3 regions of the Amycolatopsis sp. 3B14 genome follow, and region 2 is predicted to be linked to each of the others. Evidence: riboswitches for the same ligand, from Rfam matches in the RefSeq annotation. Region 2 holds a riboswitch; each other region holds the start of a gene.
The links. A riboswitch is a leader RNA that binds a small molecule or an ion and turns the genes downstream of it on or off. The one in region 2 is predicted to bind cobalamin.
Positions count from the first base shown of each region.

Region 1: it holds a riboswitch for cobalamin, as region 2 does, so the genes downstream of both, ACCP09_RS07350 (putative cobaltochelatase) here and ACCP09_RS11565 (ABC transporter substrate-binding protein) in region 2, are expected to answer to the same signal.
Region 3: it holds a riboswitch for cobalamin, as region 2 does, so the genes downstream of both, ACCP09_RS17805 (HoxN/HupN/NixA family nickel/cobalt transporter) here and ACCP09_RS11565 (ABC transporter substrate-binding protein) in region 2, are expected to answer to the same signal.

Region 1 covers NZ_JBHZEN010000011.1:61,673-69,237, reverse strand. Annotated here, with positions in the region: gene ACCP09_RS07380 (arabinosyltransferase domain-containing protein) at 1-247, opposite strand, end outside; gene bluB (5,6-dimethylbenzimidazole synthase) at 300-962, opposite strand; gene ACCP09_RS07370 (cobalt-precorrin-6A reductase) at 959-1,708, opposite strand; gene ACCP09_RS07365 (cobalt-precorrin-5B (C(1))-methyltransferase) at 1,720-2,769, shown strand; gene cobM (precorrin-4 C(11)-methyltransferase) at 2,756-3,517, opposite strand; gene cbiE (precorrin-6y C5,15-methyltransferase (decarboxylating) subunit CbiE) at 3,514-4,674, opposite strand; cobalamin riboswitch at 4,675-4,812, shown strand; gene ACCP09_RS07350 (putative cobaltochelatase) at 4,872-6,815, shown strand; gene cobO (cob(I)yrinic acid a,c-diamide adenosyltransferase) at 6,815-7,429, shown strand; gene ACCP09_RS07340 (cobyrinate a,c-diamide synthase) at 7,423-7,565, shown strand, end outside.
Region 2 covers NZ_JBHZEN010000021.1:63,338-70,902, forward strand. Annotated here, with positions in the region: gene ACCP09_RS11550 (class I SAM-dependent methyltransferase) at 1-79, shown strand, start outside; gene ACCP09_RS11555 (sulfite exporter TauE/SafE family protein) at 187-963, shown strand; S-adenosyl-L-homocysteine riboswitch at 983-1,058, shown strand; gene ACCP09_RS11560 (MOSC domain-containing protein) at 1,072-1,704, shown strand; cobalamin riboswitch at 1,694-1,875, shown strand; gene ACCP09_RS11565 (ABC transporter substrate-binding protein) at 1,940-2,923, shown strand; gene ACCP09_RS11570 (FecCD family ABC transporter permease) at 2,920-3,957, shown strand; gene ACCP09_RS11575 (hypothetical protein) at 4,034-4,267, opposite strand; gene ACCP09_RS11580 (hypothetical protein) at 4,637-5,590, opposite strand; gene ACCP09_RS11585 (vWA domain-containing protein) at 5,669-7,057, opposite strand; gene ACCP09_RS11590 (AAA family ATPase) at 7,054-7,565, opposite strand, start outside.
Region 3 covers NZ_JBHZEN010000028.1:101,734-109,298, forward strand. Annotated here, with positions in the region: gene ACCP09_RS17790 (ATP-dependent DNA ligase) at 1-477, opposite strand, end outside; gene ACCP09_RS17795 (DMT family transporter) at 438-1,364, opposite strand; gene ACCP09_RS17800 (TetR/AcrR family transcriptional regulator) at 1,433-2,035, shown strand; cobalamin riboswitch at 2,082-2,251, shown strand; gene ACCP09_RS17805 (HoxN/HupN/NixA family nickel/cobalt transporter) at 2,296-3,348, shown strand; gene ACCP09_RS17810 (sigma-70 family RNA polymerase sigma factor) at 3,337-3,891, opposite strand; gene ACCP09_RS17815 (zf-HC2 domain-containing protein) at 4,061-4,789, shown strand; gene ACCP09_RS17820 (helix-turn-helix domain-containing protein) at 4,756-5,628, opposite strand; gene ACCP09_RS17825 (aldo/keto reductase) at 5,752-6,771, shown strand; gene ACCP09_RS17830 (class II fumarate hydratase) at 6,814-7,565, opposite strand, start outside.

The DNA.
Region 1 (7,565 bases), on a different contig from region 2:
CGCACGGCACACCGACCTGCAGGTCCTGCGCCCAGTAGCCGACGAGCGGAGCGTTCACCGGGCGCGTGTCGCTGCCGGCCGGCCACACGATCTTCGCCGTGTCCTGGACGACCGGCAGCAACGGGAAGGCGACCGCGCAACCCGCGGCGAACAGGCCCAGTACGACGGCGAGGAGCCGCCACAAGAACGTGCGAGGTCGCTCCGGGGAGGTGCGTGCCGAAGTGCCCGGCTGGTCCGGGTCGGTCACCTCATCCGGTGCGACAGTAGGTGTCCTGCTGGCCATCCACATTGGCAGAACGCTATCGCGATGCTTCCTCGCGCTCGCTTCGGGATGGGGGTGTGCCGAACCGCTCACGGTGCGTCGCCGCCGACAACGGCCGCCGCTCGCGCCACCCGTGGCGCTCCAGGTCCGGAATGTCCTGGAGCCGGGTCACCGGGCCGAGGCAGAGCCACGCCACCGGCCGCACCCCGGCCGGGATCCCGAGCAGGTCGCGCAGGAAATCCTCGCGGTAGAAGCTCACCCAGCCGACGCCGAGGCCCTCCGCGGTGGCCGCCAGCCAGAGGTTCTGGATGGCCAGGCACACCGAATACAGGCCGGCGTCGGCGATCGCGTGGCGGCCGAGCACGTCCGGCGCGCCGCGGCTCTCGTCGTAGGTCACGACGACACCGAGCGAGGACGACAGGATGCCCTCGATCTTGATCGGCGCGAAGGTCTCCCGGCGCTCCGGCGGCAGCGACGCGGCGAACACCTCGCGCTCGGCGAGCACGTGTTCGCGGAACGCGGTGCGCGTCCGGGTGCTCTCGACGAGCACGAAATCCCACGGCTGGGTGAGTCCGACGCTGGGCGCGGAGTGCGCGGCCTCGAGCACGCGGGTCAGCACCTCGTCGTCGATGGGCTCGCCGGTGAACTCCGCGCGCACGTCCCGCCGTCGCCGCAGGACCTCGTAGAACTCCTCGATCATGCGTCCAGGATCGCCGACACCCAGCGCAGGGCGGCGTCCACGTCCGCGACGGTGTGCGCGGGCGGGCGCGGCGGGCGCCGCACGACGACCACCGGCACGCCCTCTTGACGGGCCGCGACGAGCTTCGCGGTGGTCATGTCGCCGCCGCTGTCCTTGGTGACCAGCACGTCGATGCGGTGCTCACGCAGCAGCGCGGTCTCGCCTTCGACGGTGTACGGGCCGCGGTCGAGGAGGACCTCCAGGCGCGGCGGCAGCGGCGGCTCCGGCGGGTCGACGCAGCGGGCCAGGAAGTGCGGCCGCGTGCAGCGCGCGAAGGCGGACAGGCCCTGGCGGCCGCTGGTGAGGAAGATCCGGTCGCCGAGGCGTTCCACCAGGTCGGCGGCCTCGTCGAGGGTGTCCACCCAGTGCCAGTCGTCGCCGGGGCCCTGCTGCCAGCCGGGGCGCTGCAGGCGCAGCAGAGGGACGTCCGCCCGGTGCGCGGCCTCGACGGCGGAGGCGCCGATGCGTTCGGCGAACGGATGTGTGGCGTCCACCACGGCGGCGGTGCCGTGCTCGGTCAGCCAGCGCGCGAGGCCGTCCGGCCCGCCGAAGCCGCCGACGCGCACCTCGCCGACCGGCAGACGCGGGTTGGCGACCCGCCCGGCCAGCGATGACGTCACCGCGACGCCGCGTCGCACGAGCCCGGCGGCCAGCGCACGGGCCTCACCGGTGCCTCCGAGCACGAGTACTTCCGTCACGCCAGCCATACTGCCTGGTGATGAGGTACGGGTGGACCACCGGAGCGTGTGCGACCGCGGCCACCACGGCCGCGTACACCGCGCTGCTCACCGGCGAGTTCCCCGACCCGGTCGAGGTGGAGCTGCCGCAGGGGCGGCGCCCGGCGTTCGCGCTGGCCACCGAGCGGTTGGACGCGGACTCGGCCACCGCCGGGGTGATCAAGGACGCCGGTGACGACCCGGACGTGACACACGGCGCGCTGATCCTGTCCACCGTCCGGCGCGGCGAGCCAGGCAGCGGCGTGACGTTCCGCGCGGGCATCGGGGTGGGGACGGTGACCCTGCCCGGGCTGCCGTTGCCGGTCGGCGAGCCGGCGATCAACCCGGTGCCGCGGCGGCTGATGACCGAGGCGGTGCGGCGGGTCGCGGCCGCGTTCGGCGATGCCGGGGATGTCGTGGTCGAGATCTCCGTGCCCGAGGGGGAGGAGCTGGCGCGGCAGACGTGGAACCCGCGGCTCGGCATCCTCGGCGGGCTGTCGATCCTCGGCACGACCGGCGTGGTGGTGCCGTACTCGTGCTCGGCGTGGATCGACAGCATCCGGCGCGGGGTCGACGTCGCGCGGGCGCTGGGGCACGAACACGTGGCCGGCGCGACGGGCAGCACGTCGGAGCGGGCGGTCGCCGCGCGGTACGGGTTGCCGGAGACGGCGTTGCTCGACATGGGGGACTTCGCGGGCGCGGTGCTCAAGTACGTGAGGCGCCATCCCGTGCCGCGGCTGACGATCGCGGGCGGGTTCGCGAAGATGTCGAAGCTCGCGGCCGGGCACCTGGACCTGCACTCGAAGCGGTCGCAAGTGGATCTCGCGCTGCTGGCCTCGCTGGCGCCCGAGCCGCTGGCCGCGCGGATTCTCGAGGCGAACACGGCGCTGCACGCGCTGCAGCTGTCGCAGGAGGCGGGCTTCCCGATCGGCGAGGCGGTCGCGGACCGGGCGCGGGCGTTCGCGGCGTCGGTGCTGGCCCCGGCGCCGGTCGCGGTGGACGTGCTGGTGATCGACCGGGCGGGGAACGTGGTCGGGGTCAGCGGGGCCTGAGCTTGTCCGACCGGTCCCGCGCCGCCGAGTACAGGTAGCTGTCCGGGAACTTCTCCGCCCCCAGGACGCGGCCCACGAAGATCACCGCCGCGCGGTCGATTCCCGCGGCGCGCACCTCCTGCGCGATCCGCGACAAAATCCCGCGCAGGATCCGCTGCCCCGGCTGGCTCGCGCAGTGCACCACGGCCACCGGGCAGTCCGCGCCGTAGTGCGGCAGCAGCTCCTCGACCACCTGCTCGATCCGGTTGATCGCCAGGTGCACGGCCAGCGTCGTGCCGGTCGCGGCGAAGTTCGCCAGCGTCTCGCCCTCCGGCATGGCCGTCGAGCGGGCCTGGACGCGCGTGATGACCAGGCTCTGCCCGATCGTCGGCACCGTCAGTTCGCGCCCCAGCTCCGCGGCCGCCGCGGCGAACGCGGGCACGCCGGGCACCACCTGGTACGGCACGCCGGCCGCGTCGAGGCGGCGCATCTGCTCGGCCACCGCGCTGTAGATCGACGGGTCGCCCGAGCACAGCCGCGCCACGTCGTGGCCCGCGCGGTCCGCCGCGACCAGCTCGCCGACGATCTGGTCCAGCGACAGGTCCGCCGTGTCGATCCGGCGCGCGTCCGCGGGGCAGTGGTCGAGCAGGTCGGGCGGCGTCAGGCTGCCCGGGTACAGGCAGACCCCGCAGCGCGCCAGCAGGTCGCGGCCGCGCACGGTGATCAGGTCGGCCGCGCCGGGGCCGGCGCCGATGAAGAACACGGTCATTTCACGAAACTCCATTGCGTCACGGTCCGGGCCGGGGTCCAGCCGGTGAATCCGCCGAGCGGCGCGGCGTGCTCGACGGCGATCCGGGTCAGCTCGCCGCCGTGCCGCTGGTATGCCGTCGCCAGCGCCTGTTCCGAGTCGAGCGTCACCGCGTGGGCGACGAGCCGTCCGCCGGGCCGCAGCGCGTCCAGGCAGACGTCCAGCGACGCCAGCCCGCCGCCGACGAACACCGCGTCGGGCGTGGGCAGGTCCGCCAGCACCTCCGGCGCCGCACCCGTCACGACCCGCAGCTCGGGCACCCCCAGCCGGTCCGCGTTGCGCTGGATCCGCGCGGCCCGTTCCGCACTGCGCTCGACGGCGATCGCGCGGTTCGCCGGATGCGCCCGCGACCACTCGATCCCGACGCTGCCGGCGCCCGCGCCGACGTCCCACAGCAGCTCGCCGGGCACCGGCGCGAGCCGGGCCAGCGCGCTCGCCCGCAGGTCCCGCTTGGTGATCTGCCCGTCGTGTTCGAAGGCGTCGTCCGGCAGCCCGGGCAGGGCCGGCAACGCCGGGCCTGAGCACTCGACAGCGACGACGTTCAACGGGTCGCCCGCCGGGTGTGACCAGTCTCGCGCGAAACCTTCGACGCGGCGCTCGGCCGGACCGCCGAGCTGCTCCAGCACCGTGAGTTTGCTCTCGCCGAAACCCCTTGCCACCAGCACCTCGGCGAGTTCCGCGGGCGTGCCGCCGTCGGAGCTGAGCACCACCAGCCGCGCCCCCGGCGCGAGCGCGCGGCTCACCCGGTGCACGCTGCGCCCGACGACGCTGACCACCTCGGTCTCCTCCGCGGACCAGCCCATCCGGGCCCGCGCGAGCGCGACCGACGACACCGCGGGCACGATCCGCACCTCGTCCGGGCCGAACCGCCTGACCAGCGTCGTCCCGATGCCGGACAGCAGCGGATCCCCGCTGGCCAGCACGCCGATCCGGCGTCCGGCGTGCTCGGCGAACAGGCCGTCCAGCGCGGGCAGCAGCGGGCTGGGCCACGCCACTTTCGGCACGTCGAGCGGCACCAGGTCGAGCTGGCGGCGGCCGCCGAACAGCACCTCGGCCGCCGCGATCTCGGCGCGCGCGGGCTCGGTCAGCCCGGCCCACCCGTCGGCCGGGACACCCACAACGACGATCCTCACGGGGCTGACCGTATGCGATGATCCTGGGGACGGTCGCCGCAGGAACCCGGTGCGATTCCGGGGCGGTCCCGCCACTGTGACCGGCCCGCGGGCCGGGAGCCAGAGCTTCGGCGGCCGTTACGTGCCCGGCACGTGCCCTGTTCAGGCGGGCGAGGACACCCGCGCGTGGCGAAGGAGTTCGCTTGAGGCCGTATCCGTTCACCGCCGTCGTCGGGATGCCGGACCTCCGGCTCGGACTGGTGCTCTCGGCGATCTCCCCGGCCATCGGCGGCGTGCTGGTGCGCGGCGAGAAGGGCACCGCGAAGTCGACGATGGTGCGCGCGCTGGCCGGCCTGCTGCCCGAGGTCGACGTCGTCGAGGGCTGCCGGTTCTCCTGCGACCCCGCCGCGCCCGACCCGAACTGCCCCGACGCGCCCCACGGCACGCGCGCGGTCCGCCGCCCGGCGCGGCTGGTCGAGCTGCCGGTCGGCGCGGCCGAGGACCGCGTGATCGGGTCACTCAACCTGGAACGCGCGCTGACCGAGGGCGTCACCGACTTCCAGCCCGGCCTGCTCGCCGCCGCGCACCGCGGCCTGCTCTACGTCGACGAGGTCAACCTGCTGCACGACCACCTGGTCGACACGCTGCTCGACGCGGCGGCGATGGGCCGCGCGACCGTCGAGCGCGAGGGCGTGTCGGTGTCGCACGCGGCGCGGTTCGTGTTGATCGGCACCATGAACCCGGAGGAGGGCGAGCTGCGGCCGCAGCTGCTCGACCGGTTCGGGCTGACCGTTGAGGTGGCCGCGAGCCGCGATCCGGAGCAGAGAGCCGAGGTGATCCGTCGTCGGCTGGCTTACGAGGCGGACCCGGACGCGTTCGCCGCGCGGTTCGAGGACACCGACGCCCAGCTCGCGGCCGAGATCGCGGCGGCGCAGAAGCTCCTGCCGTCGGTCGAGCTGAGCGACGACGCCCTGCGGCAGATTGCCGAGGTGTGCGCGGCGTTCGAGGTCGACGGGATGCGCGCGGACATCGTCACCGCCCGCACCGCGGTCGCCCACGCGGCGTGGAGCGGGCGCACCGACGTGTCCACAGAGGACATCCGCGTCGCGGCGCGGCTCGCGTTGCCGCACCGGCGCCGCCGCAACCCGTTCGACGCGCCCGGGATCGACGAGGAGCAGCTGGAACAGGCGCTGCGCGACGCCGAGCCGCCGGAGGACCCCGGTCCGCCGGACGACGACGGCCCCGGCTCGGGTTCCGACGCCCCGGCCGAAACCCCGCAGGGGCAGCAGAACGACAGCGGCGGGGAACCCGGCGGCGGTGGGAGCGAGCAGCAGTCCGTCGGCGCGGGGAAGCCTTATCGGGCCAGGATGTTCCGCGTCGCTGGTCTCGGGGAGGGGGCGCATGGCAAGCGGTCCCGCGCGGTGACCGACGCCGGGCGGACCATCGGCGTCCGGCCGCCCGGCACGCGCGCGGGGCGGCCGCACCTGGTCGCGACCGTGCGGGCAGCCGCGCCGCACCAGCGCTCCCGCGGCCGCGACGGCGCCGGCCTGGTGCTGCGGCCCAGCGACCTGCGGTTCGCACTGCGCGAGGGCCGCGAGGGCAACCTCGTGCTGTTCTGCGTCGACGCGTCCGGCTCGATGGGCGCGAAGTCGCGGATGCGGGAGGTCAAGGCCGCCGTCCTGTCGCTGCTGCTGGACGCCTACCAGCGGCGGGACAAGGTCGGGCTGGTGACGTTCCGGGCGGGCGCCGCCGAGCTGGCGCTGCCGCCGACGATCAGTGTCGAGGCCGCCGCCGCGCGCTTGGAGGGCTTGCCGACCGGCGGGCGGACGCCGCTCGCGGAAGGACTGCTGGAGGCGGCGCGCGTGCTGCGGGTCGAGGCGGTGCGGGACCCGCGCCGTCGTCCGCTGCTGGTCGTGGTCACCGACGGCCGGGCCACCAGCGGCGCGGACGCGGTCGCGCGCTCGCAGCAAGCCGCGGACATGCTGGCCGGCGCGGGCGTCGCGTCCGTGGTGATGGATTGCGAGACCGGGCGCATGCGGCTGGGGCTCGCGGCGGAACTGGCCGCGCGGCTGGGCGGCGAGCACGTGCCGCTGGGCGAGGTCGCCGCCGACACGCTGGCCACCGAGGTACGCAGGAGGGCTGCCTGATGCCGCAGGGGAAACCGCTGGTCGTGCCGGACGACGGCCTCACCACGCGCCAGCGGCGCAACCGGCCGCTGCTCGCCGTGCACACCGGTGAGATGAAGGGCAAGTCCACCGCCGCGTTCGGCATGGCGCTACGGGCGTGGAACCAGGGCTGGTCGATCGGCGTGTTCCAGTTCGTCAAGTCGGCGAAGTGGAAGGTGGGCGAGGAGAACGCATTCCGCGCGCTGGGCGCCCTGCACGAGAGCAGCGGCCAGGGCGGGCCGGTCGAGTGGCACAAGATGGGCGAGGGCTGGAGCTGGTCGCGCAAGCAGGGGTCGGACGAGGACCACGCCGCCAACGCGCGGGAGGGCTGGGCGGAGATCAAGCGCCGCCTCGCCGAGGAGCGCCACGACTTCTACGTGCTCGACGAGTTCACCTATCCGCTGCACTGGGGCTGGATCGACACCGCCGAGGTGGTCGCCGCTCTGCGCGACCGGCCGGGCCGCCAGCACGTGGTGATCACCGGCCGCAACGCGCCCGAGGAGCTGATCGAGGCCGCCGACCTGGTGACGCACATGACGAAGGTCAAGCACCCGATGGACGCCGGGCAAAAGGGCCAGCGGGGCATCGAATGGTGAATCGCGTCGTCATCGCCGCGCCCGCGTCCGGGCACGGCAAGACGACTATCGCGACCGGGCTGATGGCCGCGTTGCGGGCGCGCGGGCTGGCGGTGTCCGGGCACAAGGTCGGGCCGGATTTCATCGACCCCGGCTA
Region 2 (7,565 bases):
GGCGCTCGTCCCGCACGAGACGCCCGACGGCGTGCTGCTCGGCGCGGCCACCTGGCTGGTCACCGCGCGCCGGCCGTGACGGCGGAGGAATCCCTTCTGGACACCGCACGCTGACTCCACAGTGGAGGAGTGGGGTTCGTCTCGCGGGCCCGGAAAACGATTGCTCCTGCGGTAAATTGGGGCAACGTGCCCGCTGATCCGCTGCTCACCCTCGGCCCGTGGCAACTGCTGTTCCTCGTGGTGGCCGGTGTCGGGGCGGGTCTGACCGGTTCGATCGCCGGGCTCGCCTCGCTGGTGTCCTACCCGGCGCTGCTGGCGATCGGGGTGCCGCCGGTCACGGCGAACGTGACCAACACCGTCGCGTTGATGGGCAACACGGTCGGCTCGGCGGCCGGTTCGCGTCCCGAGTTGCGCGGGCAGCGCGCCCGGTTGCTGCGGCTGTGCGCGATCACGGCGGTCGGCGGCGCGGCCGGCAGCGCGTTGCTGCTGCTCACCCCGGAAGGCACGTTCGCCTACATCGTCCCGTTCCTGATCGGCGGCGCGTCGATCCTGCTGCTGTTCTCCCCGCGGCTGGCCGAACGCGCCGGCCGCGGCGACGGCGGGCTGACCGCGGGCACCGCGACGGGCGCGTTCCTGGTCGCGATCTACGGCGGCTACTTCGGCGCGGCGGCCGGGGTGATCATGCTCGCGTTGCTGTCCGCCGCCTGGGCGCAGCCGCTGGCCAGGACGAACGCGGCGAAGAACATCGTGACCGGCGCGGCCAACCTGGTGGCCGCCGTGGTGTTCGCGTTCACCGGCTCGGTGCTCTGGCCCGCGGCGGCGGCCCTGTGCCTCGGTCTGGTCGCCGGCTCCTTCGTGGGACCCGCGGTGGTCCGCCGCCTGCCCGCGGCCCCGCTCCGGGTCGCGATCGCGCTGGCGGGCATGGGCCTGGCCGTCACGCTGGCCTGGCAGGCCTGGAGCTAGAAGTGCTACCTTCGCGGGCGGTGCCGAGAGGCGCTGCGACGGGCCCGGCCCGCCACGCTCGGCACCGTCTCCCGCAGCAAGGGCGCCTTCTCACCCGAGGAGGCGCAGATGCTCGTCGGACACCTCGCCGCGATCTTCCGCTACCCCGTCAAGTCCATGGCCGCGCAAGCACTGGACGAGGCCGCCGTCTCCTGGCACGGCCTCGACGGTGACCGGCGCTGGGCGTTCGTCCGGCCGGGCCAGGAGTCGAACGGCTTCCCCTGGCTCACCATCCGCAGGCGCAACGACCTCGTCCGCTACCAGGTCGTCGGCGAGTCCCAGGTTCGCACCCCGGACGGCAGGCTGCACGACGTCACCGATCCCGCGCTCGCCGCGGAACTGGGCGCCGCGCGCGTCCAGAAACTCGACCGCGGCACGTTCGACAGCGCGCCGTTGTCCCTGATCACCACCCGCAGCGCCGGTGCCGAGCCGCTGCGCTTCCGCCCCAACCTCCTGATCGACACCGACGTGCCCGAGGAGGACTGGATCGGCCGCACGCTCCGCATCGGCACCACCCGCATCCGGGTCGACCGCCGCGACCGGCGCTGCGTGGTCGTCAACGTCGATCCGCGCACCGGCCGGCGCGACCCGGCCGTCCTGCGCCGCATCGCCCGCGAGCACGACATGTGCCTCGGCGTCTACGGGTCCACTGTGGAACCGGGCACGGTCGGGGCCGGGGACGAGGTTGTCGTGCTAGCGTGAGCGCGCCAGTCGTGCCCCGCGAGGGGCCAGGGAATCCGGTGCGAATCCGGAACTGACGCGCAGCGGTGAGCGGCGACGGGCGGGACAACGGCCACTGGACCACGCGGTCCGGGAAGGCGTTCCGCCCGGACGACCCCGAGTCCGAAGACCTGCTGGCACCCCCGCCACGGGGGAGACCGCCGGACCGGGCTCCGCGCATGAGCCCTCGACGCTAGGGGCCGCTGTGCGCCGATCGATGACCTTCCCACTGCTCGCCGCCGTGCTGGCGCTGTCCGGGTGCGCGAGCACCACCCCCTCCGGGGCCACCGCGGCGGTGGTCGTGGACAACTGCGGCCACCAGGTCCGCGTGCCGGAACCGCCGCGGCGGGCGGTCGCGCTCAACCAGGGCGCGGCGGAGATCATGCTGTCCCTCGGCCTCGCCGACCGCATGGCGGGCACCGCCACCTGGACCGATCCCGTGCTGCCGCACCTGGCCGCGGACAACGCCAAGGTGCCCCGGCTCGCCGAGAACTACCCGTCGTTCGAGACCGTGCTCGCCGCCGAGCCGGACTTCGTCGCCGCCTCGTTCGGCGCCATCCTCGGCAAGGGCGGCGTCGCGACCCGCGAGCAGTTCGAGCAGCTCGGGGTGCCCGCCTACCTGTCGCCGACCGAGTGCGCGAAGGACACCAGCGGCGGCGGCGACGGCAGGCGCACCGAAACGCTGACCATGGACGCCGTCTACACCGAGATCCGGGACCTCGCGCGGATCTTCGGCGTCGAGGACCGCGGCGAACAGCTGGTCACCAGCCTGCAGGAACGGATGCGGGCGGTCGCGGGCGCCGGTGCGAACGCCCGGCTGATGTTCTGGTTCGCCAACTCCGAAGCCCCCTACCTGGCGGGTTGCTGCGGCGCGCCCGGCATCATCACGACGACCGTGGGCGCCCGCAACGTCTTCGACGACACGCGCGAGGAGTGGCCGCAGATCAACTGGGAGACGGTCGCCGAGCGCGACCCGGACGTGATCGTCCTCGGCGACCTCACCCGCCGTTCGCAGACCGCGGAGAACGCCGCCGCCAAGATCGCGTTCCTGGAGTCGCACCCGGTGACCCGCGACCTGGCCGCGGTGCGGAACAAGCGGTACGTGCTGTTGTCCGGGCAGGCGATGAACCCGACGCTGCGCACCGTGGACGGCGCCGAGCAGGTCGCCGCGGCGCTGCGCGGGTTCGGGTTCGCCAGGTGACGCGCACCGCGCGAGTCCTGCCGCTGTGCGCCGGGGGTCTCGCGCTGCTCGTGGTGTCGGTGGCCGTCGCGGTGACGATCGGCCCGGCCGGGATCGGTGTGGGCGACGTGTATGCCACCGTCCTGGCCCACCTCGGCTTCGGCGAGCCGGTGCTCTCGCCGGTTCGCGACGGGATCGTGTGGCACCTGCGGATCCCGCGCGCCCTGCTGGCCGCCGTGTGCGGGGCGGGTTTGGCGGTGTGCGGGGCGGTCATGCAGTCGCTGCTGCGCAACCCGCTCGCCGACCCGTTCGTGCTCGGGGTGTCCTCGGGCGCGTCGACCGGCGCCGTGCTGGTCGTGGTGCTCGGGGTCGGCGGGGGAGTGGTGTCGTTGTCGGCGGGGGCGTTCGCCGGGGCGGTGCTGTCGTTCGGGCTCGTGCTGTTGCTCAGCCAGACGCTGGGCGGCACCACCGAGCGCGTGGTGCTGTCCGGGGTCGCGGCGATGCAGCTGTTCTCCGCGCTGACGTCGTTCGTCGTGCTGACGGCCGGGGACGCGGAAACGACGCGGGGCGTGTTGTTCTGGCTGCTCGGTTCGTTCAGCAGCGCGTCGTGGTCCGAGGTCGGCGTGTGTGCGGCGGTGCTGGTCGTCGCGCTGCTGGTGTGCTTCGGCCACGCCCGCACGCTCGACGTGCTCGCCTACGGCCAGGACCTCGCCGCGGCGCTCGGGGTCGCGCTGACGCGAACCCGGATCGTGCTGATGTGCGTCACCGCGCTGCTGACGGCCGCGCTGGTGAGCGCCTGCGGGGCGGTCGGGTTCGTCGGGCTGGTGCTCCCGCACGCGGCCCGTGCGCTGGTCGGCCCTGGCCACGGACGCCTGCTGCCGGTCACCGCCGTGGCCGGCGCGGTGTTCCTGGTGTGGGTGGACACGCTGGCGCGCACGATGCTCGATCCGCAGGAGGTGCCGGTCGGCGTGGTCACGTCGATCATCGGCGTGCCCGCGTTCGTGGCCGTGCTGTACCGCAGCCGTCCACAATGGACGCGGCGGGTGGCAGCCTAGATTTTTTCACCACCCGAGCAGCTTGCGCCGCCTCAGGTTCCGCTACTCGCACCGCTAAGCAAGCAGCCGCCACTGGTCACCTGATCGCGTCGCGGCCGGCGTCGGTGAGTTTGGCGGGGATGCGGGCACCGGTGCCGGGGACGCGGCGGACCAGGCCGGCGTGGATGAGCAGTCGCGCGCCGAACTGGTCGCAGCAGGAGAGTCCGTCGACGTACACGTGCGGCTCGCTGCTCGCGGTCAGTTCCACGCGGCCGTCGGCAACCGCTTTCAGGAACTCGACGTCGCGGTGGCTGAGGGTGGACGCGGTCATCGCTGGCACCTTTCCGAGAACGGTGTGGTGCGCCACAGAATAGAGGATCGTTGAACAATCGAGCAACCGGGTTGACGGATCGTTCAACAATCGCTAGCGTTGCTGAGCATGCGACCCAGCTCACAGGACACCCGGCAGACCCTCATCGGCGGCGACCCCGACGACATCTCCTGGATTCCCTGAAATTGTTGAAGACCTGCCAGTAACACGCCCTGCTTTCGCCTCGATTCACTGTTAAGGCCCGCGCGGAGGGTGGGCGCGACACCTCCGGCACCGCCGTCTTGCCCGCGCTCGAACTCCCCCTCGGAGCGTTGTGGCAGGCGAGTGGCCCCCGAGTGCGGACTCCCAACTGCCCCGCGCTCGGGGGCCCTATTCGTACACCACGTAGACCGGTTGCGGCTGCAGCCCGACCACCTGCTCGGGCGTCATCAGCGGTTCCCCGTCGCGGGTGTCCTCCTGGTAGAAGAGCTTGAACCCGGCCTTGACGTGCGGCGGCTTGCGCTTCATCACCTGGTCCCAGGTGGCCTTCTTCGCCTCGGCGCTGCCGATGCCGTCCACCACGTTGATCACCGCGACCCCGTTGTGCCGCTTCAGCCCGGCGATGTCCCGCACGACCGTCACCGCCACCTGGTGGTAGACCATGATCTTCGCCGGCAGCCGGTGCCGCGCCACCAGCGAAGCGAGGTAAGCGGCCACACCGTCGAGCTCCTCGCCGGTCGTCACGCCGAACTCCTCGCCCGGCACGACGCCCGGTTCCACCGCCCACTCCGGGTCCAGTGCGACACCGACGTCCGGCTCGGTCAGCCAGTGCTCGAACGCCTTCACCTCGGGCAGGAAGTCCGCGCGCCCCGGCTGGATGTTGAGCAGCAGCTGCCCGTCGAGCGCCCGCGCGGCGTCGAGGTAGCGCTGGATGGTGCTGTCGTTCGCCCGGCTGCGGTACATGCCGTCCGGGCCCGGCGTCGGGTTCACCGTCGTCGCGATCAGCTCGACCACCGGGATCACCGGCCGGTTCCGCGGATAGGTGCCGATCAGCTCGCGCAGCTGCGCGGAGGCCTCCTGCAGATCACCGGTCATCCGCCCCAGCGCCGGGCTGCCCGGCGCGCCGCAGTAGCCGACCAGCAGGTGGTCCTCGACCACGCTGTGCGCGGCGACCTGCGCCGGGAACCCGCGCAACCCCGCCGCGGGCGCGTCCAGTGGCGCCGGCCGCCCGGAAAGCGCCTGCCTGGAAAAGAAACCCTCACCACCGCTGCTGCAGGCGACGCTCGCCGCGCCCGCCAGGGCCGCGGTGAGGAACGCCCGCCTGCCGACCGTGCTCCCCGCCATGACCACGGGATGCCCTGGTCTCGACCACTTACACACAGCAGCCGGAAAATCACTCCCCGCGAGACGGCTTCGTTACCGTCAGCCGGGCAGCAGCTCGGTCACCAGCTGGGTGAGTTGACGCAGGTTGCGGCACTCGTGCATCGGCACCACGCGGGCGTACCGCAGCGCGGCGGAATCGCCCGTGCCCCAAGCTGATCGCGCCTCCGGGTTGAGCCAGTGGACGTGCTTGGCCCGCTCCGCGATCCGGCGCACCGCGTCCAGGTTCGGGTCGCCGCCGTTGGTGCGGCCGTCGCCGAGGATCAGCACCGACGTGCGCGGCCCGACCGCGTCCGGCCACCCGTCCACGAAGCTCGCCAGCGAACCGCCGTAGTCGCTGCTCATGCCCCAGCGGGTGAGCTTCGCCTGCGTGAGGATGCGCCGCGCGAGCCCCTCCGGGTCCGCCGCGCCCGCGGTGACCAGGCCGGTGATCTCGTCGGTCAGCTCGACGAACGCGAACGTGCGGATCTTGCTGAACTGGTCCGACAGCGCCTGCACCAGCAGCAGCGTGAACTGCGCGAACCCGGCCACCGACCCGGACATGTCGCACAGCAGCACCAGTTCCGGGCGGCCGGGACGGCGGTCGCGCATCGCAGGCCGCATCGGCACCCCGCCGGTGGCCAGCGACCGGCGCAGCGTGCGGCGCAGGTCGATCTGCCCGCGCCGGGCGCGGCGCCGCCGGGTCGCCAGCCGGGTGGCGAGCTTGCGCGACAACGGCTGGATGGTGCGGCGCAGCTCGGCGAGCTGGGCGCGGGTGGCGTTGGTGAAGCTGACCAGGTCGGTCTGCGGCGGCACCGCGTACTGCGCGATCCGCTCGCGCCCGCGCAGCTCGGCGGTGCGACGGCGGGCCTCGGCCTGCACCGCCTCCCGGTAGGCGCCGATCCGGGACCGCGCCTCGCTGCGGGCGACCGCGTCGCCGAAAGCGCTGTCGTCCGTGCGGATCGCGGCGAGCACCCGGTTCAGCAGCGCGTCGGGCCGCACTCGGTCCAGCGCCTGGTAGGCCGACCAGCCGCGCATCCCGTTCGCCCCGCCGCCGCCGGACCCGCCGTCGCCGAACGAGCCGTACCGGCCGAACTGGTCGACCGCGGCCGAAGCCAGCGCCCGCAGGCGTTCCCCGTCGCCCTCGGCGAGCGCGGCGACCAGCGCCTCCCGCAGCTCCGCCGCGTCCGCGGGCGCCTCCCCGGCCGTTTCCGCCGCGCCGACCGCGACCGGGAAGTACAGGTCGAACAACGCGTCGAAGGTGCCCCGCTGTCCCGAGCGGCGCAGCACGGTCGCCGCCAGCGCGGCCCGCAGCTGCTCGCGGTCGGCCAGCCCGAGCACGTCCACCGCGGCGGCCGCGTCGACCGTTTCGCCGGGGCCGACCGGGATGCCGTGCTCGCGCAGCGAGCCGACGAACTCGACCAGCCGCTGCGCCAGCGCCGGGGAGGTCATGACAGCAGCGAGTCGAGCCGCAGCTCGGCCGCGGCCTTCCGGTGGTCGCTCTGGTACTTCAGGATCACGCCGAGGCTCGTCTCGACCACCTGCTCGTCGAGCGTGTCGGCGCCCAGCGCGAGCAGCGTGCGCGCCCAGTCGACGGTCTCGGCGATCGAGGGCGCCTTGCGCAGTTCCATCGTCCGCAGCGCGGCGACCACCCGCACCACCGAGTCCGCCAGGCGCGCGTCCAGCCCGGGCACCTTGAGGGTGACGATGTCGCGCTCCAGCTCCGGCGTGGGGAAGTTCAGGTGCAGGAACAGGCAGCGCCGCTTGAGCGCCTCCGACAGCTCACGCGTCGCGTTCGAGGTGAGCAGCACGAACGGGCGGCGCTGCGCGGTGATCGTGCCCAGCTCGGGCACGGTCACCTGGAAGTCGCCGAGGACCTCCAGCAGCAGGCCCTCCATCTCGACGTCGGCCTTGTCGGTCTCGTCGATCAGCAGGACCGTGGGGTCCGGGTTGCGGATCG
Region 3 (7,565 bases), on a different contig from region 2:
CAGCTGCCCGGACAGCATGAACGCGCGCCGGACCGCTTCGGCGGGCACGTCCGCCGCCGCCGCGATCGCGTCGAGCATCACGCCCTCCAGCGCCCCCTGCCGCAGCTCGCCGGTGAGCAGGCGGAAGAGGAACTGCTGTTCGGCTTCGGTGGCGCGGGAGAACAGCTCCGCCAACAGGCCGGCCCGGCGCCTGGCCGACCCGCTGCCCGAAGCGGCTCCCACTTCGCCGAGGACCTCGTCGACCCCGGCCACGGTCAGGTTCGGTTCGTCAGCCGGGCGCGCGCCCAGCTCGGCCAGCGTGCGCCACCCCGTCCCGATCCGGCCCTGGGTGGGCCGTCCGGTCAGGAAGGCGACCACGGCGGGCAGCTCCCGCTCGTCCGCGCGGTTGAGCAGGTCCGCCAACGTCGCGATCTTCGCCTTGCGCGAGCGGGTGGCCGCTAGCGAGGCGGAGGCTGTGACGACGTCGGCGAGCAACATGCGGACATCATCTCCCGACCCACCGACAATTTCCGGGGACGCAGGACCAGCGCGACGGCGCCGAGGCAGACGACCAGCCCGAGCAGGCCACGCAGCGTGATCGTGTCGTCGAACATGAGCCAGGCGAGGATCATCGTGGTAGGCGGTGTGAGGTACAACAGCCCGGACACGGCTGTCACCGAGCTACGACGCAGGACCAGCCAGTAGCAGCCATATCCCCCGAACGTGGAAAACACGACGACCCACCCGACCGCGAACCAGAAGTCCGGATCCGCGGGCGCGACCAGCTGGCCGGTGGCCGCCGCGACCCCGGTGAACAGGACCGCGCTGGTCACGCACTGCACCACCAGCCCGTCCCAGAGCGGCACGTCGGAAGCCGTCTTGCGCTCGATGAGCGTGGCCGCGACCAGGGCGAGCATCGCCAGGAACGGCAGCGCGTAGGCCAGCGGCGGGGTGCCGGGGCGGCCGGACAGGTCGTCGCCGACCACGAGCGCCACCCCGGCCAGGCCGCCGACCAGCCCGGCCCACCGCAGGCCGCCCGCGCGCTCGCCCAGCACGAACTGGCTCAGCACCACCGCGACGATCGGCTGCAGCGCCGCGATCAGCGCGGACGTCCCGGCGGCGACGCCGAGGTCGGCCGCCGCGTACACGCAGTACAGGTACGCGCCCTGGGAGAGCACGCCGAGGCCGGCCTGGATCGCGGCGTCCCGCGGCCGCATCGAGCGCCGCCGGACCACCCACCACACGCCGAGCAGCAGCCCCGCGGCGAGGAACCGCCAGGCCAGGAGGGACACCGCGCCGCCGGACCTGGCGCCCAGCGTGGCGCCGACGAACCCGGAGCTCCAGAACAGCACGAAACCGCTTCCGGCGACGACGTTCCCCCGCATGCACCCTCCATGAGTATACCGGTCTGTATAGTCCACGGTAGCTATACCGGTCGGTGTACTGTCAAGTCGTGGAGACGGACAAGCCGCTGACCCCGGCCGCCGAACGCATCCTCACGGTCGCCGGGAAACTGTTCTACGACAACGGGATCCACGCGATCGGCGTGGACACGATCGCCGCCGAGGCCGGGGTCACCAAGAAGACCCTGTATGACCGGTTCGGTTCCAAGGCCGATCTGGTCGCGCTCTACCTGCGCCGCCGGGACGAGCGGTGGCGGGAGCGGGTGCGCTCCTTCGCCGGCCCGCGGACGACTCCGGCCCAGAAGCTGCTCAAGGTGTTCGACGCGCTCGCCGACTGGCTCGACACCGAGAACACGCGTGGTTGCGCGTTCGTCAACGCGCACGCCGAACTGCCGTCGCCCGACCACCCGGGCCGGCAGGTGATCGCCGCGTCGAAGCAGTGGTTGCTGGGCTACCTGCGGGACTTGGCAGTGGACGCGGGCGCGCGGAACCCGGCGCGGCTGGCGGAGGCGCTGCTCGTCCTGGTCGAGGGCGCGACGGTCGCGGCGTCGCTGGACGTGGCGCCGACGGCGGTGGCCACGGCCAAGCGCGTCGCGAAGTCGCTGGTGGACGAAGCCACGGCGGCGCAGCACAACTCGGCGTCCCGGCGGTAGGGCGCCGGTCACCGGGATGGCCCTTGCCCCGCCGCGAGGCCGAAACGTACCGTGAGCGGGCCGTGGTGCTCGGGAAGTCCGGTGTGAAACCGGCGCGGCCCTCGCCACTGTGAACGGGAAGTCCCGGCCCGGGACAGCCACTGGACGCGAGTCCGGGAAGGCGGGCCGCGGATGTCGATCCGAAGCCAGGAGACCGGCCACGGCACGTTGGACCATCCACGAGGTGCTGGAAGGCGGTCTCCATGGGGACTTCACCCACCATGTCCTGGCGCAGGCAGGACACCTACCGCACGGGCCTGTTGCTGCTGGCGATCGTCGTGTTGCACGCGGTCGCCTTCGGGATACTCGCGTTGCTCGTGGTGCCCGGGCACTACGCCGTCGGCGCGCAGGTGTTCGGCTTCGGCCTCGGGCTGACGGCGTACACGCTGGGCATGCGGCACGCGTTCGACGCCGACCACATCGCCGCGATCGACAACACCACCCGCAAGCTGATGGCCGAGGGCCAGCGCCCGGTCTCGGTCGGGTTCTGGTTCGCGCTCGGGCACTCCACCGTGGTCGTCGTGCTGGCGGTGCTCGTCGCGATCGGCGCGAAGGGCATCCTGAGCTGGACCGAGGACGGCTCGTCGGCGCACCGGGTGCTCGGCGTGATCTCCACCGGCGCGTCCGGCGGGTTCCTGTACCTGATCGGCATCCTGAACCTGGTCGCGCTGGTCGGCATCTGGAAGGTGTGGCGTGAGCTGCGCCGCGGCCGCTTCGACGAGGCCGAGCTGGAGGCGCGGCTCGACTCGCGCGGGTTCGTCAACCGTTTCCTCGGCAGGCTCACCCGCTCGATCCGCCGCCCGGGTCAGATGTACTTGGTCGGGCTGCTGTTCGGCGTCGGGTTCGACACCGCCACCGAGGTGCTGCTGCTGGCGCTCGCCGGGTCCGGCGCGGCCGCCGGCCTGCCCTGGTACGCGATCCTGTGCCTGCCGCTGCTGTTCGCCGCCGGGATGAGCCTGTTCGACACGCTCGACGGCACATTCATGAACTTCGCCTACAACTGGGCGTTCGCCAACCCGGTCCGCAAGATCTACTACAACCTCACGATCACCGGCCTGTCCGTCGCGGTGGCGCTGGTCATCGGCACGATCGAGCTGGTCGGTGTCGCCAGGGACGACCTGGGCTGGTCGGGCGCGCTGGTCGACTGGATCGCGGACATCGACCTCGACAGCGTCGGCTACATCGTCGTCGGGTTGTTCGTGGTGGTGTGGGCGGCCGCGATCGCGTACTGGCGGCTCGCCAGGGTCGAGCACCGGTGGAGCTCAGCCGAGTGAGGCCGCCCGCCCGTTCGAGCTGAGCGCGGCGGTCAGGTCCTCGCGGGCCCGGAACACGCGGGACCGGATGGTGCCGACCGCGCAGTCGCACACCTCCGCCGCGTCTGCGTAGGACAGTCCGATCACCTGCGTGAGCACGAACGCCTCCCGCCGCTCCGGCTCCAGCTCGGCGATCAGCTTGCGCAGCACGACGAGCCGGCCGTGGTCGGGCGTCTGGGCGCCGCTCTGCTCGGCGGTGGCCACCCAGTCCTCGACCTGGCTGGTCTGCGGGCGGCGGCGGTTGCCGCGCAGGTGGTCGGCGGCGACGCGCTTGGCGATCGACAGCAGCCACATCCGCGCGGGCGACCGGCCGGCGAACGACGGCAGGGCGGCGAAGGCGCGCAGGTAGGTCTCCTGTACCAGGTCCTCGGCCACGCCGGGGTTGGACAGGTAGGTCAGCAGGCGGTGCAGCTGCCGTTGGGTGGCGGACACGAAGCGCTCGGCGGCCACCCGATCGCCGCGCGCCGCCAGGAAGGCGTCCCGGGTGATCTCGTCGTCGTCCACTTCGCGTTCCTCCCAGTGCGGCCTGACGGTGCGGGCCCTGACCGATGACCTTATGGCCTTCGCGGCATCCGGCGTCAAGGAAACATCACAGGTATGTGAAATCCCAACCGATCCCAGGATCCGGAGCAGTGAGGGGAACTATCCAGCGCGGGCGGACGACAATGCAAATATGGACTGTGCAACCGCGCGCGAGGCGATCTCGGCCAACCTCGACGGTGAGGACCCCGGGGTGGATCCGGTGGCGTTGGACGAGCACGTCTCGCGCTGCGCGGCCTGTCTGACCTGGCAGGACGAGGCGGCGGCGGTGACGCGCCTGGTGCGCCTCGAGCCGGCGGCCGCGTCGCCGGACGTGTCGGCGCGCGTGCTCGACCACGCGCCCGCGCCCGCCCGGCCGGCGCGGCTCGACTGGCCGCGGCTCGCGCTCGTCCTCACCGCGATCGCCCAGATGTCCATCGTGGTGTCGCTGTTGTTCCTGCCCCAGCGGATGGCCGACGGGATGGCGGTCCAGCCCGGATCACACCTCGAGCACGAGGCCGCGGCGTTCAACTTCGCCATCGCGATCGCCCTGCTGTGGGCGGCCGTGAAGCCGCGACAGGCACGCAGCCAGCTGCCGGTCCTGCTCAGCTTCGCCGCCGTGCTGGTCGGGTTGTCCGTGCTGGACCTGGTCGGCGGCCGGGTCGGCTGGGAACGGCTGGCCAGCCACCTGCCGCTGCTGTTCGGCCTGTTCTGCGCGGTGCTGGTGGCGCGCCGCGACGGCCGGTGGCCGTGGCCGGGCAACCGGGCGGGCGCCGAACCGGCGAGCCGCACCGGCTCCGCCGACACCGGCCAGGACCTCGCCGAACCGGCCGCGCAGTCCCGGAAGTATCAGCCGCCCGCAGCGCGGCGCAACGTCGCCTGATCGATGTCGTCCGTGGCGAGCCAGCTGGCCAGCAGGCCCAGCGCGCGCTCGGAGTCCGAGCCCGGTTCCGCGGTGTAGGTGACGATCGCCTGGTCCGGTTCGTCCGGCAGGCGCAGCGTTTCGTACCGCAGGTGCAGCTCGCCGACCAGCGGGTTGTGGATGCGCTTGTGGCCGTGCGCCTTCTCCCGCACGTGGTGCCCGGCCCACAGGCGGCGGAACAGGTCGCTGCCCAGTGACAGCTCGCCGATCAGCTGGGCCAGGCGGGGATCGCCGGGGCAGCGGCCCGCCTCGGCGCGCAGGTTCGCCACCAGCTCCTCGCAGACCTGGTCGAACTCCGGGTGCAGGGCGCGTGCCTCGTCCTCGTTCAGGAAGAACAGTTTCGGCAGGTTGCGCTCGTCCGGTGGCAGCGAGCCGAAGTCGAACGCGATCGCGCCACCCATCGGGTTCCAGGCCAGCACGTCGAGGTAGCGGCCGAAGACGAAGGCGGGCACCGTCATGGCGTCGAGCAGTTGCTGCACCGCCGGCCGCACCCGCTGCGCGGGGCACCGCCCGGTCCGCCTGAGCCGTGGCGACGCGAGGTTGTGCAGGTAGGAGCACTCGTCCGGGTTGAGGCGCAACGCCCTGGCGAGCGAATCGAGCACCTCGTCCGACACGTTCCGCGCGCGGCCCTGCTCCAGACGGGTCAGGTAGTCGACGCTGATTCCGGCCAGCTGCGCCAGTTCCTCGCGGCGCAGCCCGGCGACCCGCCGCCGCGTCACCCCCTGCGGCAGTCCCACGTCGCGCGGGTCCAGCGCCGCGCGGCGCGCCTTGAGGAACGCTCCCAGATCAGCTCCGTCCACGCCTCCAGTATCCGGATTCGCCGGCGCGTTGCCTGGTACTGCCAGACCCAGGTCGAGCGTTGCCTGGTCCTCCTCCCCGTCCGCGGCGATCTTGGGCACCACACACCAGAGGAGGAACTCGAAATGCGACGACGGATTCTCGGCGGCACCGGTATCGAGGTCAGCGAGTACACGCTGGGCGCGATGATGTTCGGCGCGTGGGGCAACCGCGACCACGACGAGTCGGTCCGGATGATCCACACCGCGCTCGACGCGGGCATCAACTTCGTCGACACCGCTGACATCTACTCCGACGGCGAGAGCGAGGTGATCGTCGGCAAGGCGCTCAAGGGACGCCGCGACGACGTGGTCCTCGCGACCAAGGGGCACTTCTACGGCCTGAACAGGCCCGGCAGCAACTCCCGCCGCTGGCTGACCCGGGCGCTGGACAACAGCCTGCGACGGCTCGGCGTCGACCACGTCGACCTCTACCAGGTGCACCGCCCCGACCACAACACCGACATCGACGAGACCCTGTCGGCGCTGTCGGACTTCGTGCGGGCGGGCAAGGTGCGCGCGATCGGGTCGTCGGTCTTCCCGGCCGAGCAGATCGTCGAGGCGCAGTGGGTGGCCGAGCGTCGCGGGCACGTGCGGTTCCGCACCGAGCAGCCGCCGTACTCGATCCTCAACCGGGGCATCGAGGCGCACGTCCTGCCGACCGCGCAGCGCTACGGCATGGGGGTGCTGACGTGGGGGCCGCTGTCCGCGGGCTGGCTGTCCGGTAGGTACTCCACACCGTCCGATGTGGACCTGCAGGCCGGCCGGGTCGCGTTGCAGAAACACAAGTTCGACCCGGCCCTGCCCGGGAACGCGGCGAAACTGGCGGCCACCAACGAGCTGAAGAAGGTCGCCGCCGACCTGGGCCGCCCGCTCACGCACCTGGCGCTCGCGTTCGTGCGGTCGCACCCTGCGGTCACCTCGGCGATCATCGGCCCGCGCACGCCGGAACAGCTCGCCGACCTGCTGGCAGGCGCGGACCTCGTGCTCGACGACGACGTGCTGGACCGGATCGACGAGATCGTCCCGCCGGGCGTCGACCTCAACGCCGTCGACCCCGACTACACCCCGCCCGCGCTCGCGGACAAGTCGCTGCGGCGGCGCTGATCCGGCGTGGAGGCCACCCGCGGCCGGGTGGCCTCCACCCGATCACTTGCCGCCGCGCGCCATCCGGAGCACGTCGAGGGCCTCGTCGAGCTGGGCTTCGGTGAGCTTGCCCTGCTCGATGTAGCCGCGCTCGACGACGACCTCGCGGATCGTCTTGAGCTCCTTGAGCGCCTGCTTCGCGACCGCGGCCGCCTCTTCGTAGCCGATGTACTTGTTGAGCGGCGTGACGATCGACGGCGATCCCTCGGCGTAGGCCTTGGTGCGCTCCTCGTTGACGGTGATCCCGGCGACCACCTTGTCGGCCAGCAGCCGGGACACCGCGGCCAGCAGGCGCGCCGACTCCAGCACGTTGCGCGCGATGACCGGCAGGTTCACGTTGAGCTGGAAGTTGCCCTGCGAACCGGCGTAGGTCACCGCCGCGTCGTTGCCGATGACCTGCGCGACCACCTGCAGCGTCGCCTCCGGGATCACCGGGTTGACCTTGCCCGGCATGATCGACGAACCCGGCTGGAGGTCCGGCAGCTGCAGCTCGGCGAGGCCGGTGCGCGGACCGGAGCCGAGCCAGCGCAGGTCGTTGGCGATCTTGGCCAGGGACACCGCGACCGTGCGCAGGTGCCCGGAGGTCTCGACCACGCTGTCCTGGCTGGCCTGCGCCTCGAAGTGGTTGCGCGCCTCGGTCAGCGGCAGGCCGGTCACCTTCGCGAGCTCCTCGGCCACCGCCGCGCCGAAGCCCTCCGGCGCGTTCAGCCCGGACCCGACCGCGGTGCCGCCGATCGGCAGCTCACCCAGCCTGC